DNA from 2 places in the Kocuria sp. UBA5001 genome. Region 2 is predicted to be linked to the other one. Evidence: predicted binding sites of a transcription regulator. Region 2 holds the regulator's gene; the other holds the start of a gene.
What was found. The regulator LexA, encoded in region 2, represses DNA repair genes until DNA is damaged. The targets are predictions, from matches to a motif close to TCGAACANNTGTTCGA.
Positions count from the first base shown of each region.

Region 1: the regulator LexA is predicted to act here: its motif matches at 2,349-2,364, upstream of ruvA (Holliday junction branch migration protein RuvA).

Region 1 covers NZ_DGYR01000012.1:56,455-63,923, forward strand. Annotated here, with positions in the region: gene B3G12_RS07400 (type 1 glutamine amidotransferase) at 1-672, shown strand, start outside; gene B3G12_RS07405 (YebC/PmpR family DNA-binding transcriptional regulator) at 806-1,567, shown strand; gene ruvC (crossover junction endodeoxyribonuclease RuvC) at 1,572-2,255, shown strand; gene ruvA (Holliday junction branch migration protein RuvA) at 2,475-3,116, shown strand; gene ruvB (Holliday junction branch migration DNA helicase RuvB) at 3,119-4,219, shown strand; gene B3G12_RS07425 (preprotein translocase subunit YajC) at 4,361-4,951, shown strand; gene secD (protein translocase subunit SecD) at 5,054-6,919, shown strand; gene secF (protein translocase subunit SecF) at 6,916-7,469, shown strand, end outside.
Region 2 covers NZ_DGYR01000001.1:13,785-21,253, reverse strand. Annotated here, with positions in the region: gene hflX (GTPase HflX) at 1-1,594, shown strand, start outside; gene B3G12_RS00100 (ATP-dependent DNA helicase) at 1,591-3,654, shown strand; gene lexA (transcriptional repressor LexA) at 3,876-4,640, opposite strand; gene B3G12_RS00090 (LysM peptidoglycan-binding domain-containing protein) at 4,933-5,433, shown strand; gene B3G12_RS00085 (histidinol-phosphate transaminase) at 5,561-6,664, shown strand; gene hisB (imidazoleglycerol-phosphate dehydratase HisB) at 6,872-7,469, shown strand, end outside.

The DNA of each region.
Region 1 (7,469 bases), on a different contig from region 2:
ATCTACGGTGACTGGGGGAACACCCTCACGCTCAAGCGCCGAGCCGAACGCTACGGGCTCGCAGTGGAGGTTCACGACCACAACCCCGGTGACCCCTGGCCGGAGCAGGCGGACCTCTTCGTGGGCGGCGGCGGGCAGGACTCGGGACAGTTCCGCGTGGCGGAGGACCTCGCGGCCGTCTCGGGGCACCTGCACGACGCTGCGGAGCGCGGTGTGCCGATGCTCGCCATCTGCGGGCTGTACCAGCTCCTGGGGAAGAGCTTCCGCACCGGCGGGGGAGAGACCCTGCAGGGCATCGGGATTTTCGACCTGGAGACGGTCGCGGGCCCCGAGCGCCTGATCGGCAACATCGTGACCGAGTCACAGGAACTGGGCACCATCGTCGGCTACGAGAACCACTCCGGACTGACCCACCTGGGCGCGGGCCAGCAACCGCTCGCCGCGGTCGTCTCCGGGGCGGGAAACGACGGCCAGGACGGCACAGAGGGCGCCCGTACGGCCAACGTGCTGGGCAGCTACCTGCACGGGTCCATGCTGCCGAAGAACCCGGCCGTCGCGGACTTCCTGCTCTCAGCCGCGCTCGAGGTGCGGGGTGAGGCCCTGCCGGAGAAGACCTTCGACGACACGCTCGCGGAGCGGGCCCGCGAGGTCGCGAGCTCTCGGCCCCGCTGACGACGCCGCCCGGGGGGGCTGTCCGCAGGCGCTGGTGTGACAGCGCACGGGGCACGCTCGGTATCATGGCAGTCAATCCACCACCGCGTCCGGCCCGAGCACGGCCGGACGCACTGTTTCTAGGAGGTCATCCATGTCAGGTCACTCCAAGTGGGCCACGACCAAGCACAAGAAGGCGGCGATCGACGCCAAGCGTGCGAAGGCGTTCGCGAAGTACATCAAGGGGATCGAGGTCGCGGCACGCATGGGCGGCGCCGACACCTCCGGCAACCCGGCGCTCGAGCTCGCCGTCTCCAAGGCCAAGAAGAACTCGGTGCCCAACGACAACATCGACCGCGCCGTCAAGCGTGGTGCCGGGCTGACGGGTGAGACGATCGACTACACCGAGATCCTCTACGAGGCCCGAGGCCCTCAGGGCACCGCGCTGTACATCGAGTGCCTCACGGACAACAAGAACCGTGCGGCGTCCGAGGTGCGCGTGGCGGTGACCCGCCACGGCGGTTCCATGGCGGACTCCGGCTCCGTGGCGTACCTCTTCGAGCGCAAGGGCGTGGTCGAGGTCGCGAAGACGGACGGGCTGACGGAGGACGACGTCCTGATGGCCGTCCTGGATGCCGGCGCCGACGAGGTGCTGGACGAGTCGGACGTCTTCGAGGTGGTCAGCGAGGCCACGGACCTGCCCGCGATCCGTACATCGCTGGACGAGGCCGGGCTCGAGTACAACAACGACGACCCCCAGTTCCGGGCGACCATGAAGGTGGACCTGGACGCGGACGGCGCGCGGAAGTTCCTCAAGCTCGTGGACGCCGTCGAGGAGCTCGACGATGTGCAGAACGTCTACTCGAACGCGAACATCCCGGCCGAAGTCATGGCCGAGCTCGAGGACGACGAGTAGGACCGTGCCGCGCACCCAGGACCGCGGGGGGCGTCGGGTGCTCGCCGTGGACCCTGGCCTCACACGCTGCGGGTTCGCCGTGGTGGACATGTCCGCCCAGCGCACGGGCACGTTCGTGCACGTCCAGGTCAGCGGCACGAAGGCGGACGAGGCGCTGGAGCGGCGCGTGCTGACCATCATGGAGACCGCCGAGGAGCTGATCGAGCGCTTCCGGCCGGACGTGGTGGCCGTGGAGCGCGTGTTCGCGCAGAACAACGCCCCCACCGTGGTGGGCACCGCGCAGGCCACCGGCGTCGTCATCGCAGCGGCTGCCAGACGCGGAATCCCCGTGGCCTGGCACACACCGTCCGAGGTCAAGGCCGCGGTCACCGGTGACGGGTCCGCGGACAAGGAGTCGGTCAACCGCATGGTCGTGCGGATCCTGCGCCTGGATGCCCCGCCGCGTCCCGCGGACGCCGCGGACGCCCTTGCTCTGGCGGTGTGCCACGGCTGGCGTGGCGGCGTCTCCGGGGTCAATGCGGCCGAGCGGACCTCCACCCACTCGGGGTCCAGACCCTCCCGCGCAGGCACTGCCGGCACGCTGACCCCCGCGCAGCAGGCGTGGCGGCGGGCCGAGACGGCGTCCCGCGCGCCGGGTGCGGGAAAGCCCCGGTCCTCCGGGCACTCCGGCGGGTCTCGCTTCCGCTGACCCGCCCCGTTGCGACAGGATCGCGACGGCGCGCTGGGGCATCCGGGTGTCGCTCATCATGTCCCCGGGCCTTGGTACAGTGGCCAGCAGTATTCGCACATCTGTTCGAACGTGTGCGGCTGCCCCCTCGGTGGGACGGTTGCGCACGGACGGGCGCCCCGGCGGCGGGGCCGCCGCCACTGAGACGACCCGCGCGGAGCCGGGAGAGGGGAGCGGACCGTGATTGCTTCGGTCACCGGTGAGGTGCAGTTCGTGGGGACCACGCTCGCGGTCGTGGAGGTCGCCGGCTTCGGGGTCGAGGTCCACGCGAGCACCCACACCCTCGCGGGACTGCGGGTGGGTTCCACCACGCGTCTGCACACCGCGTACATCGCGCGGAAGGACGAGTCCCCCCTGCTCTTCGGCTTCTCCCGCGCGGACGAGAAGGAAGTGTTCACCGTGATGCTCGGGGTCTCCGGGGTGGGCCCGCGCACGGCCCTGGCGGCGGTCTCCGTGCTCGGCCCGGACGACGCCAGGCGCGCGATCGCCGCGGGTGACGACAAGGCATTCACCGCCGTGCCGGGCATCGGTCCCAAGTCCGCGCGCCGGATCGTGCTCGAACTGGCCGACAAGCTTGTACTCCCCGAGCCCGCAAGCGTGCAGGGCGCCCAGCCGCAGATGCAGGTCTGGCGTGAGCAGGTCATTGATGCCCTGACCGGTCTGGGGTGGAGCGAGAAGGACGCCGCCCGGGGCATCGACGACGCCCTGCAGACCCAGCCCGAGCTCGCCGACTCGGGCAACGTGGCGGAGATCCTGCGCGCCGTCCTGTCCTGGCTCGGCACCTCCAAGGGCACCTCTCACGCCCGCACCGGGGGGCGTTGAGCATGGCCATCGAGGACGGCGCGTCCACCGGGCAGCAGCGGCTCGTTGGTGCGGAGGGCGATTACGACGACCAGCAGCTCGAGGCGTCCCTGCGCCCGGGCACGCTCGAGGACTTCGTGGGCCAGCAGCGCGTGCGTGCCCAGCTCTCGCTCGTGCTGGAGGCGTCCAAGCTGCGCGGTCGCACGGCGGACCATGTGCTGCTCTCGGGACCCCCGGGGCTCGGCAAGACCACGCTCGCCATGATCATTGCCCAGGACCTGGACGTCCCCCTGCGGATCTCCTCCGGCCCCGCCATCCAGCACGCCGGGGACCTCGCCGCGATCCTGTCCTCCCTGACCCACGGGGAGGTGCTCTTCCTGGACGAGATCCACCGCATGTCCCGCCCGGCCGAGGAGATGCTCTACATGGCCATGGAGGACTTCCGCGTGGACATCGTTGTGGGCAAGGGGGCCGGTGCCACGTCTATCCCGCTGGACCTCCCACCGTTCACGCTCGTGGGCGCGACCACGCGTGCCGGTCTGCTGCCTGGCCCTCTGCGGGACCGCTTCGGCTTCACAGGGCACCTGGAGTTCTACTCCGTCCCGGAGCTGGAACTCGTGCTGCGCCGCTCGGCCGCCCTCTTGGACCTCACCATGACCACGGAGGCGTTCAGCGAGGTGGCTTCCCGCTCCCGGGGAACCCCCCGCATCGCGAACCGGCTGCTGCGCCGCGTGCGGGACTGGGCACTCGTGCACGGCGTGGACCGGATCGACGCGCGCGCCGCCGGCGCCGCACTGGACATGTACGAGGTGGACGTCCGTGGCCTCGACCGGCTCGACCGCAACGTGCTCTCGGCGCTCGTGGGAAAGTTCAACGGTGGCCCCGTGGGGCTGTCCACCCTGGCGATCGCGGTGGGTGAGGAGACCGAGACCGTGGAGACCGTGGCCGAGCCGTTCCTCGTGCGGGAGGGACTGCTGGGGCGCACGCCGCGCGGGCGCATCGCCATGGCGGCCGCGTGGGAACACCTGGGTCTGGAGGTCCCGAACCACGCGGCGTTCAAGGACCCGGCCCTGCGCACGGCGCTGGCCTCGAACGCGGAGCAGGAGCAGGACGCCTCCTCCTAGCCGGTCCTGTCACCGTCCAGCGGGTCACCAGATCCATCCACTAAACTTCATGCGAACCCGAGCGCGTGCTCGAATCATTCCCGCGGGTCAGCGGGCACCTGCCACGCGCGACCCCTCGCACGACGACAGAACGGATCATTTGTGACGCTCCTCGCAGAAACCCAGGAAGCTGCTGCCGGCGGAGGTGGGACCGTGTGGTTCCTGCCCGTGATGCTCGTGGTGATGGTGCTGCTGCTCTGGCTGCCCATGCGCCGCCAGAAGAAGGCCCAGGCCCAGATGAGGGCCAAGCAGGCGACCATGGAACCCGGCACGCGCGTGATGACCAGCTTCGGCCTCTACGGAACGCTGCGCGACATGGACCGCGAGCAGAACAAGGCCGTCCTGGAGATCTCCCCGGGCCAGCTCGTCACCGTGCACTCCCAGACCGTGACCACCGTGGTGGACGAGACTCCCGCGGACTCCGGGGCGGATGGGGGCGCCGTCGTCGACGGCCCTGCGGCCACTGGTACGACGACCGCGGGCACCGTGCACGACGCGTCCGGGAACACAGCCGCTGAGAACGGCAACGTCGTGACCGGCGCCGCGCGCAGTGAGTCGGACACGACCGGAACCACCCCCGGAGGTGCAACCGCCGCCGGGAACACCGCAGCTGGCGACGTCGCACCGGAGCAGGATCACCGGACCTGGCGCGACGCCCGCAACGGCGAGGACCGCGGTACCACCACCAACTGATCCACCCCCCCCCCGCTGGGACACGGGCCGATGACATCGGCCCGTTTCTCATGCGTCGACCGGCCCGTGCGGTGCCGGTGACGGGCTCGTTGAAGGACGGCTATGGCAGCACAGAAGAAGGCGTCGGGGACCCCCGGGGAGCCCAGGGGCTCCCGCTGGCGTCGGCACAGGACATCGGAGGAGACCGGCTTGCGCGCGAGCGGCGCGAAGGGCGGGGGCGCTACGCCGCGGCCGCGCTCGGGGGCTGCTGCTGCTGCGGCGTCGGCCCGCAAGGCCCTGCTCGCCCTCGTGGCCGTGGTCGCGATCCTGGCGGGGGTGCTGGTCTACGGGGTCAGCACGGACCGCACGGGGTGGGGTCCGAAGCTGGCCCTGGACCTCGAGGGCGGTACGCAGATGGTGCTCTCGCCCACCCTCCAGGGTGATGACGCCGGCAAGGAGATCTCCCAGGAGCAGCTTGACCAGGCCGTGGAGATCATCCGCCAGCGCGTGGACGGCGCGGGTGTCTCGGAGGCGGAGATCACGACCCAGTCCGGGCGCAACATCGTCGTGTCGATGCCCGGCGTGCCCTCGAGCGAGACCCGCGACCTCATCCAGACCTCGGCGCAGATGGCGTTCCGCCCCGTGATCGTCACCGGCGACGGTGCGCCCACACCGGCGGACAAGCGCACGGATCCGAAGTCCATCCCGGAGCCGGACGCGAAGCCCACCAACTCCTCGGACCCCAACTGGGTGACCCGCGAGCTTTACGCCCAGTACGAGGCCCTGGACTGCACCAAGGGTCAGTCGCAGGAAGAGCGTGCCGCGCAGCCGCAGGACAAGGCCGTGGTGGCGTGCGACTCGCAGGGCGGCTCCGAGAACGGCACCAAGTTCATCCTTGGGCCGGTGGAGATCCCCGGCACCGAGATCTCGGACGCGTCCTACGCCCAGGCCACGAACTCGCAGGGCCACGCCACGGGTGGTTTCGCCGTGAACCTGCAGTTCGACGAGCAGGGCACCAGGACCTTCAAGGACCTCTCCGAGCGGCTCTACAGCCTGGGGCAGAGCAGCCAGGGCGATCCCCGCTCCCAGTTCGCCATCGTGCTGGACGGCTCCGTGATCTCCGCGCCGAGCATGAACTCCGTCATCACGGACGGCAAGGCGCAGATCACGGGCAGCTTTACGGAGGACGAGGCCAAGTTCTTGTCCCAGCAGCTGAAGTACGGTGCGCTGCCGGTGTCCTTCTCGATCGACTCGGAGCAGCAGGTCTCCGCGACGCTGGGCAGCGACCAGCTGCGCATGGGCATCGTGGCCGGTCTGATCGGTCTGGCGCTCGTGTGCATCTACTCGCTGTTCCAGTACCGCTGGTTGGGGCTCGTGACCATCGCGTCGCTCGTCGTGGCCGGTGTGCTCACGTACCTCGCGATCACACTGCTCGGCTGGGGCGCCAACTACCGGCTCTCACTCGCCGGCGTGGCGGGCCTGGTGGTGGCTATCGGGCAGACTGCTGACTCGTTCATCGTCTACTTCGAACGCATCCGCGACGAGATCCGCGCCGGGCGTACGATTCCTGCCGCCGTGGACCACGGCTGGCAGCGGGCACGTCAGACGGTGCTCGCCTCCAAGGCCGTGAACCTGCTGGCCGCGGTGGTCCTGTACTTCGTGGCCGTGGGCAACGTGCGCGGCTTCGCGTTCACCTTGGGTCTCACGGCCATCGCGGATCTGCTGGTCGTGTTCCTGTTCACGCACCCGGTCATGGTGCTGCTGGCCCGCACGCGCTATTTCGGCTCCGGCGCCAAGAACTCCGGCCTGGACCCGGAGGCCCTCGACGCCGTGCCGCTCTACCGCGGCGCCGGGCGGCTGCGCGACCCCTCCGAGAACGACGGCCTCACGATCGCCGAACGACGACGCCGCGCGGCACGCGAGGCGGCCCCCGGTGACGACACGGCGTCGTCCTCCGCCCACTCCGACACTCAGGAGGCCCAGCGATGAGCAACCGACTCGCGCGATTCGGCAACGACCTGCACAGCGGGCGCCGCTCCTACCCGTTCGTCCAGAAGCGCGGGTTGTGGCTCGCGGTGAGCCTGGCGCTCGTGGTGGTCTCCGTGCTGATCCCCGTGGTCAAAGGCGGGTTCAACCTGGGCATCGACTTCACCGGGGGATCGGAGTTCACGGTCTCCGGGGTCGAGAACACGGACGTCTCCCTCGGCCAGCGCGCCGTGGCGGGCACCCCCGGCGCGGACGAGGCCACGGTCACCAACATCGCCCCCGGCACCATTCGGGTGCAGACCCAGCAGCTCGACGACGACCAGACACTGAGTGTGAAGTCCAAGCTGCAGGACTCCTACGGCGTGGGCGAGGACCAGGTGACCTCGAACTTCGTGGGTCCCACGTGGGGTCAGGGCGTCACGCAGCAGGCGCTGTGGGGCCTGCTGGTCTTCGTGGTGCTGGCCCTCGCGCTGATGGCGCTGTACTTCCGTACGTGGAAGATGTCTGTGTCCTCGATTGCTGCGATGCTCGTGACCGTGGTGGTCACGGGCGG
Region 2 (7,469 bases):
CCTGACCGGCCCGCAGCTCGAGGACGTCGTCTCGAGGGTTCTGGCCCGCGCACGCAGCCGCGCCGAGGCCCCCCTGGCCGCAGCCGGCTCCCATCCGGCCGACGGTGACGTCGCCGTGACAGAGAGCGGGGCCCGCACCAGCCGCGAGCACCTGGGGCGCGCCCGAGAGCTGGCCGCGGAGAACGAGCACCACGGCGTCGGCGACGGCGAGCAGCAGGACCTCGCGGAGCGTCACGCCCTGCGCCGCGTCGCGGGGTTGTCCACGGAGCTCGAGGACGTCACCGAGGTCGAGTACCGCCAGCTGCGCCTGGAGCGCGTGGTTCTTGCCGGCGTTTTCTCGAGCGGCACCCTGGCGGACGCCGAGAACTCCCTGCGGGAACTCGCCGCCCTGGCGGAGACCGCCGGCTCCGAGGTCATGGACGGCCTGCTGCAGCGCCGCGTGAACCCTGACCCCGGCACGTACCTCGGCTCGGGCAAGGCACTCGAGCTCAAGGATGTCGTGGCCGCCACGGGAGCGGATACCGTGGTCGTGGACGCTGAGCTCGCCCCGTCCCAGCGCCGTGCTCTGGAGGACGTGGTCAAGGTCAAGGTCATCGACCGCACCGGACTCATCCTGGACATCTTCGCGCAGCACGCGAAGTCCAAGGAGGGCAAGGCGCAGGTCGAGCTCGCGCAGCTCGAGTACATGCTTCCCCGCCTGCGCGGCTGGGGCGACTCTCTCTCGCGCCAGGCCGGTGGCCGTGCCGCGTCCGGCGAGGGCATCGGCAGCCGCGGCCCCGGTGAGACCAAGATCGAGCTGGACCGCCGTCGCATCCGTCAGCGCATGGCCAAGTTGCGCCGCGAGATCGCGGGAATGAAGCCGGCCCGCGAGACCAAGCGGTTGAACCGTAAGCGCAATTCCGTTCCTTCCGTGGCCATCGCCGGCTACACCAACGCGGGGAAGTCCTCCCTCCTGAACCGGCTCACGGACGCCGGGGTACTCGTGGAGAACGCGCTGTTCGCCACGCTGGACCCCACCGTGCGCAAGGCCGAGACCCCTGACGGTATCGGCTACACCCTCGCGGACACGGTGGGCTTCGTGCGCTCGCTGCCCACGCAGCTGGTCGAGGCGTTCCGCTCCACGCTGGAGGAGGTAGCGGATGCGGACGTGATCGTGCACGTGGTGGACGCCTCTCACCCGGACCCCGAGGGCCAGCTCAAGGCAGTGCGTGACGTTCTCACGGACGTGGGGGCGAACAGCATCCCCGAGATCGTGGCGCTGAACAAGGCGGACGTCGCGGATCCCGTGGTCCTCGCGCGTCTGCGCAACCACGAGAACCCCTCGGTGGCCGTCTCCGCTCGCACGGGAGAGGGGGTCGAGGAGCTGCAGCGCCTGATCGCGGCCGCCATCCCGCGCCCGGACCACGAGCTGGAGCTGATGGTGCCCTACGTTCACGGGGAGGTCGTCTCACGGCTGCACGCCCAGGACGCCGAGATCCTGCGCACCGAGCACACGGAGGACGGCACCCGGCTGCACGTGCGGGTGCGCGAGGACCTCGTGGCGGACCTCGAGCCCTACCTGGTCCCGGGCGCGGAGGATCCCGCCGGCGCATGACCTCCGTGTTCATCGACGAGACCGGGGCGGACATCTCGGACGTCCGCCCGGAGTCCCTGCCCGGGGGTGCGGACGCCCTCGAGTTGCTGGACGCCGCCGTCGCCGCCCTGGGAGGCCAGCGGCGGGAAGGGCAGCGCTTCATGGCCGCGAAGGTCGCCGAGGCGCTGGAGACCCGCAGGCACCTGCTGGTGCAGGCCGGCACGGGCACGGGCAAGTCCCTCGCGTACCTCGTGCCGGCGTTGCGCCACGCCCGGAACGCGGACAAGCCCGTAGTCGTTGCCACCGCCACGCTCGCCCTCCAGTCCCAGATCACCGGCCGCGACGTCCCCCGTCTGCTGGACGCCCTCGAGCACGAGCTCGACGAACGCCCGACCGTGGCCCTGCTCAAGGGTCGTTCCAACTACGCGTGCTTGCACAAGGTGGAGGGCGGCTACCCGGAGGATGACGACGCCGCGCTGTTCTCCGTGCCCGGCACGGCCACCGGCGGTGCCGGCTCCGGGGCGGAGCGTCCCCTTGGTGGGCTCGCCCAGCAGGTGGTGCGGCTGCGGGAGTGGGTCGGGTCCACCGAGACCGGTGACCGGGACGATGTCCAGCCCGGTGTCTCGGACGCCGCGTGGCGCCAGGTCTCGGTCACCGCGAAGGAGTGCCTGGGGCGCAAGTGCCCCCTGGTGGAGGAGTGCTTTGCCGAGCGGGCGCGGGCCCAGGCGGGAGAGGCGGACGTGGTGATCACCAACCACGCGCTGCTCGCGATCAACGCCTTCGAGGGACTCGCGGTGCTGCCCGAGCACGACGTCGTGATCGTGGACGAGGCGCACGAGCTGCGCGACCGTGTCACGGGAGCCGTGACGGCGTCGTTGTCCGCGGCGGCCGTGCGCGCGGCGGGAACCGGTGTGCGCAAGCACACGGCCGCCTCCGGCGAAGCGCTTGAGCGCGCCGCCGAGGCCTTCGACCGTGCCTTCGAGGACGAGCAGTCCGGGCTGCTGCCCCGCGGTTTCACCGAGGAGCAGGTCTACGCGGTGCGGGGAGTCCAGGACGCCGCCCGCACGGGGCTGAGCGAGACCAAGGGGGAGAGCAAGGGAGAGGACGCCGGGCGGCACGCCGCGCGATCGCGGCTCTCCGAGCTGCTCGACACCGCCGAGCGGATGCTGGGCGCGGACACCACCAGGGACGTCCTGTGGATCTCCAGGGTGGGCAGGTGGAGTCCCGGAGCCGGCTACGAAGGGGCCAGCCCGGGGGAGCCCGCCACCCTCAACATTGCACCCCTCAGCGTGGCCGGGCCCCTGCGGGAGGGGCTGTTCGACGGTCGCACAGTGGTCCTGACTTCCGCCACGCTGGCCGTGGGCTCCTCCTTCGCCTCCGTCGCCGGATCTCTCGGGCTGCAGGGCCCCGGGGCACCGAAGTGGCGCGGCGTGGACGTCGGCAGCCCCTTCGACTACCGCAGCCAGGGCATCCTCTACGTGGCGAAGCACCTGGCGAAACCGGGGCGCGGAGTATCGGACGAGCAGCTCGACGAGCTGCTGGAACTCCTCGAGGCGTCCGGCGGAGGGGCGCTCGGACTCTTCTCCTCCCGCCGCGCCGCTGAGGACGCTGCCGAGGCGCTGCGAGAACGCACGGGGCTGCCCATCCTGTGCCAGGGGGACGCCTCCCTGCCCTCGCTCGTCAAGGAGTTCACGGACGACCCCGCGGCAAGTCTCTTCGGCACCATGAGCTTGTGGCAGGGGGTCGACGTTCCCGGGCACTCCTGTCGGCTCGTGGTGATCGACCGGATCCCGTTTCCCCGCCCCGATGATCCGCTGGGCACCGCGCGCACGCGTGCCACGGAGCGGGCGGGAGGTAACGGGTTCATGACGGTCTCCGCGTCCCACGCCGCGGTGCGGCTCGCCCAGGGTGCCGGTCGGCTGATCCGCTCGAGCGGGGACCGCGGCGTCGTCGCCGTGCTGGACTCCCGCCTGGCCACGGCCCGGTACGGATCCTTCCTGACCCGTTCGCTGCCTCCCCTGTGGCGCACGACGGACCGGCAGACGGTGCTCGGCGCGCTGAAGCGCCTCGATGCCTCCTGACGGAGCCCCCGGGCTGGACCTGGCTGTGTGGCGGGTCGAGGCGGGTACCGGCAACGCCGACGCTGCCTCGCCCTGACGGAACCACTGGAGGGCACGCGGGTGCCACCGCGGTCTGGGTGACGACGACGCAGGGTGGCTGCGCGCCGATGCTGCTGCGATCCCACGTGTGGGTAGGTGCCCCCGTGGCGGTGACGCGGTGGGGTGGCTGGTCCCGGGCCGGACTACAGGGCGCGGAAGACGGAGACGACCTTGCCCATCACTGTGGCGTGGTCGCCGAGGATCGGCTCGTAGCGCGTGTTCTGCGGCAGCAGCCAGGTGTGCCCGTCGCGCTGGCGGAATGTCTTGACAGTGGCCTCGTCGTCGAGCAGGGCAGCCACGACGTCGCCGTTCTCCGCCGAGTTCTGCTGGCGGACGACCACCCAGTCGCCGTCGCAGATGGCGGCGTCGATCATGGAGTCGCCGGAGACCTTCAGCATGAACAGCTGGCCGTGACCCACGAACTGACGCGGGAGGGAGAAGACGTCCTCGACCGACTGCTCGGCCGTGATGGGCCCACCGGCGGCGATGCGTCCCACGAGGGGTACGGAGACCATGGCGGAGGACTCGTCCGCGGAGGGGAGGTCTCCGATCGTGTGGACGGACGGGGACGGAAGACGGCCGGCCATCTCCCCGCGGGCCTCGGGAGCATCCTGCTCGGCCCCCAGGTGGCGGTTCAGCTCCTCGGCGCTGAGCGGACGGAGCACCTCCATGGCGCGCGGGCGGCGCGGATCGCGGCGGAGGTACCCCCACTTCTCGAGCTGGCCGAGCTGGTGCGTGACGCTGGAGAGGGAGGCCAGACCCACGATGTCCCCGATCTCCCTCATGGACGGCGGGTAGCCCCGTGAGGCGATGGAGCGCTGGACGGCGGCCAGGATCCTGGCCTGCCGCGGGGTGAGCGAACGCGCGCGGGTCTCTGCCGCGCGGCGATCCGGGGAAGAAGTGCTCACGTGCGGGTCCTTTCGCCGTGTCACGCGGTGCGGTGGTGTCCCAGGGGGACGGCGCGGCGCTGGGGCGCTTATGCGTGTCGGAGATGTGGGGTCGACTGACTGCTGTGTGACCTCGAGCTTAACCCGCGAAAGGCCGGCGATTCAAATATGTGTTCGAAAACAGCCTCGACAGTGTTCGTACATCCGTGCTAGAACTGAAACCTGTCATTCGAAGGTGTGTTCTACGAACGCAGTACAGGATTCGAACACCGCCGCCGGGAGGTGGCGCCGCCCCGATCACCAGGAGGTTGTCGTGACCGCACTCATCATGCCGAGGTCCCTACGTCGCGGTGCCGCCGCACCCGTGTCCCGCCTCTCCCGCGCCGCCCGTCGCGCGGCCACGGTCGCCGCTCCGGCGGCCACCCGCGGGGCGAGCACCGTGCGCGCAGCCGGAGCGAGTGCCCGCGGGCGCCGCCCGGAGGGGGCGAGCGGGAGTGCCGGGTCCGGCGTTCACCTCACCCGCCGAGGGCGCTTCCTGCTGATGGGGCTCCCGTTCGTCACCGGTGCCGCGGCGCTTCTCGTGGTGGCTGCGGTGTTCCTCCTCCCGGCCACCGTCAAGGCCTCCACTGACAGCGTGGCGGAACCCGTCACCCGCAGCGTCACCGTGCAGGCGAACCAGACGCTGTGGGAGATCGCTGCCTCCTCGGAGCCCCAGCGCGACACCCGCGAGGTCATGAGTGACATCGCGGAGCTCAACGGGCTCTCCTCGCCCTCGCTCATGGCCGGACAGGTCCTCGAGGTGCCGGCCCGCTGATGCCCTCCGGGGCCCGGGGACCCGGATCGGAGCAGTTGCCGCCGGTTTGCCCCGGTGGCCGGCAACTCGTAACCGCATGGAGAACGTCCTCGAAGAACTTCCCCGGAGAAGTTCATAGACTGGGGCGGTGAACAATCCCGCCGCACCCCTCGACTCCCTTCCGCTGCGCGACGACCTGCGCGGAATGTCCCCGTACGGGGCTCCCCAGCTGCAGGTCGCGGTCGCGCTGAACACGAACGAGAACACGCATCCCGTGCCGGACGACGTCGTGGAGGCCATCACGAGGCGCGTGCACGAGACGGCCGTGTCCCTGAACCGGTATCCGGACCGCGACTTCACGGACCTGCGCCGCGCACTCGCAAACTACCTGGGCCACGGTCTCACCGAGGACAACCTCTGGGCGGCCAACGGCTCGAACGAGATCCTGCAGCAGATCCTCCAGGCGTTCGGGGGCCAGGGCCGCTCCGTGTTGAGCTTCGTCCCCACGTACTCCATGTACCCCCTGCTGGCCCTCGGTACCGGCACGGAGTTCACCGCGGGGAGTCGCGCCGAGGACTTCTCGCTCTCTGCAGAGTCGGCCGCGCAGCAGGTGCGGACCCACGCACCGGACGTCGTCTTCCTGTGCTCGCCGAACAACCCCACGGGTACCGCCCTGGGCCTGGACGTGGTCCGTGCCGTGTACGAGGCGGGGGAGGACGCCAACACCGTGGTGGTCGTGGACGAGGCGTACGCAGAGTTCGCGCGCTTCGGCACGCCGTCCGCTCTGACCCTGCTGGAGGGCCGGCCCCGACTGATCGTGACCCGCACCATGAGCAAGGCCTTTGCGCTGGCCGGCGCCAGGCTCGGGTACTTCGCAGCGGCCCGCGAGGTCGCTGATGCCATGCGGCTCGTGCGCCTGCCCTACCACCTCTCGAGCGTCACCCAGGCGACGGCACTGGCGGCGCTGGCTCACCACGAGACGCTCCTGGCCACGGTGGAGGACGTCAAGATGCAGCGGGACCGGATCGTGGACGAGCTCAAGCGCATGGGCCTGACCCCGGCGGAGTCGGACTCCAACTTCGTCTTTTTCGCGTGCCACGGGGACGCCCACGACATGTGGCAGGCGCTCTTGGACCGGGGCGTCCTGGTGCGCGACGTCGGCATTCCCGGCCACCTGCGCGTCACGGCCGGCACGGAGGCAGAGACTACCGCGTTCCTCGAGGCCGTGGAGGACCACCTGTCCGTCCACTGACGAGGCGCCCGGGCCGGGCGGCACGAGGCCAGCAGTCACCTGGGGCTGACCTGGCGCGACTGGCCCGGTGCTGGACGAGGGGACGGTGTCCATCCGGCCCACGACGCAGTACCGTCGGCGCGGTTCAGCCGGTCGGGGGGCCCGCCTAGAATGGAACGGTCCCGTGAAGGGTCGCGGGACACGAACACCAAGGAGTCAACGCAGCACATGAGCGCAGCCGAGAAGCAGCGAACCGCCAGCGTGGAGCGCGTGACGAGTGAGTCCACGGTGCGCGTGAGCGTCAACCTGGACGGCACGGGGACGTCGCGGATCGAGACGACCGTCCCGTTCTACGACCACATGCTCACCGCCCTGTCCAAGCACTCCCTGATCGACCTGGACGTCCAGGCGCACGGTGACACGGACATCGACGTCCACCACACGGTGGAGGACACGGCGATCGTGCTCGGAGAGGCGCTGCGCGAGGCTCTCGGGAACAAGCGCGGGATCCGCCGTTACGGGCAGGCCACCGTGCCGCTGGACGAGGCCCTGGCCTCCGCGGTGGTGGACGTCTCCGGGCGTCCATACACGGTGCACCTCGGGGAGCCGGAGGGGCAGCAGTACCACCTGATCGGCGGGCACTTCACCGGGTCCATGACCCGTCACGTCTTCGAGTCGCTGGCCCACCACGCACAGCTGTGCCTGCACGTGGAGCTCCTCCGCGGCCGGGACCCGCACCACATCGTCGAGGCCCAGTTCAAGGCCCTGGCGCGGGCGCTGCGCGAGGCTGTGGAGCTGGATCCGCGCATGGCAGGCTCCATCCCAT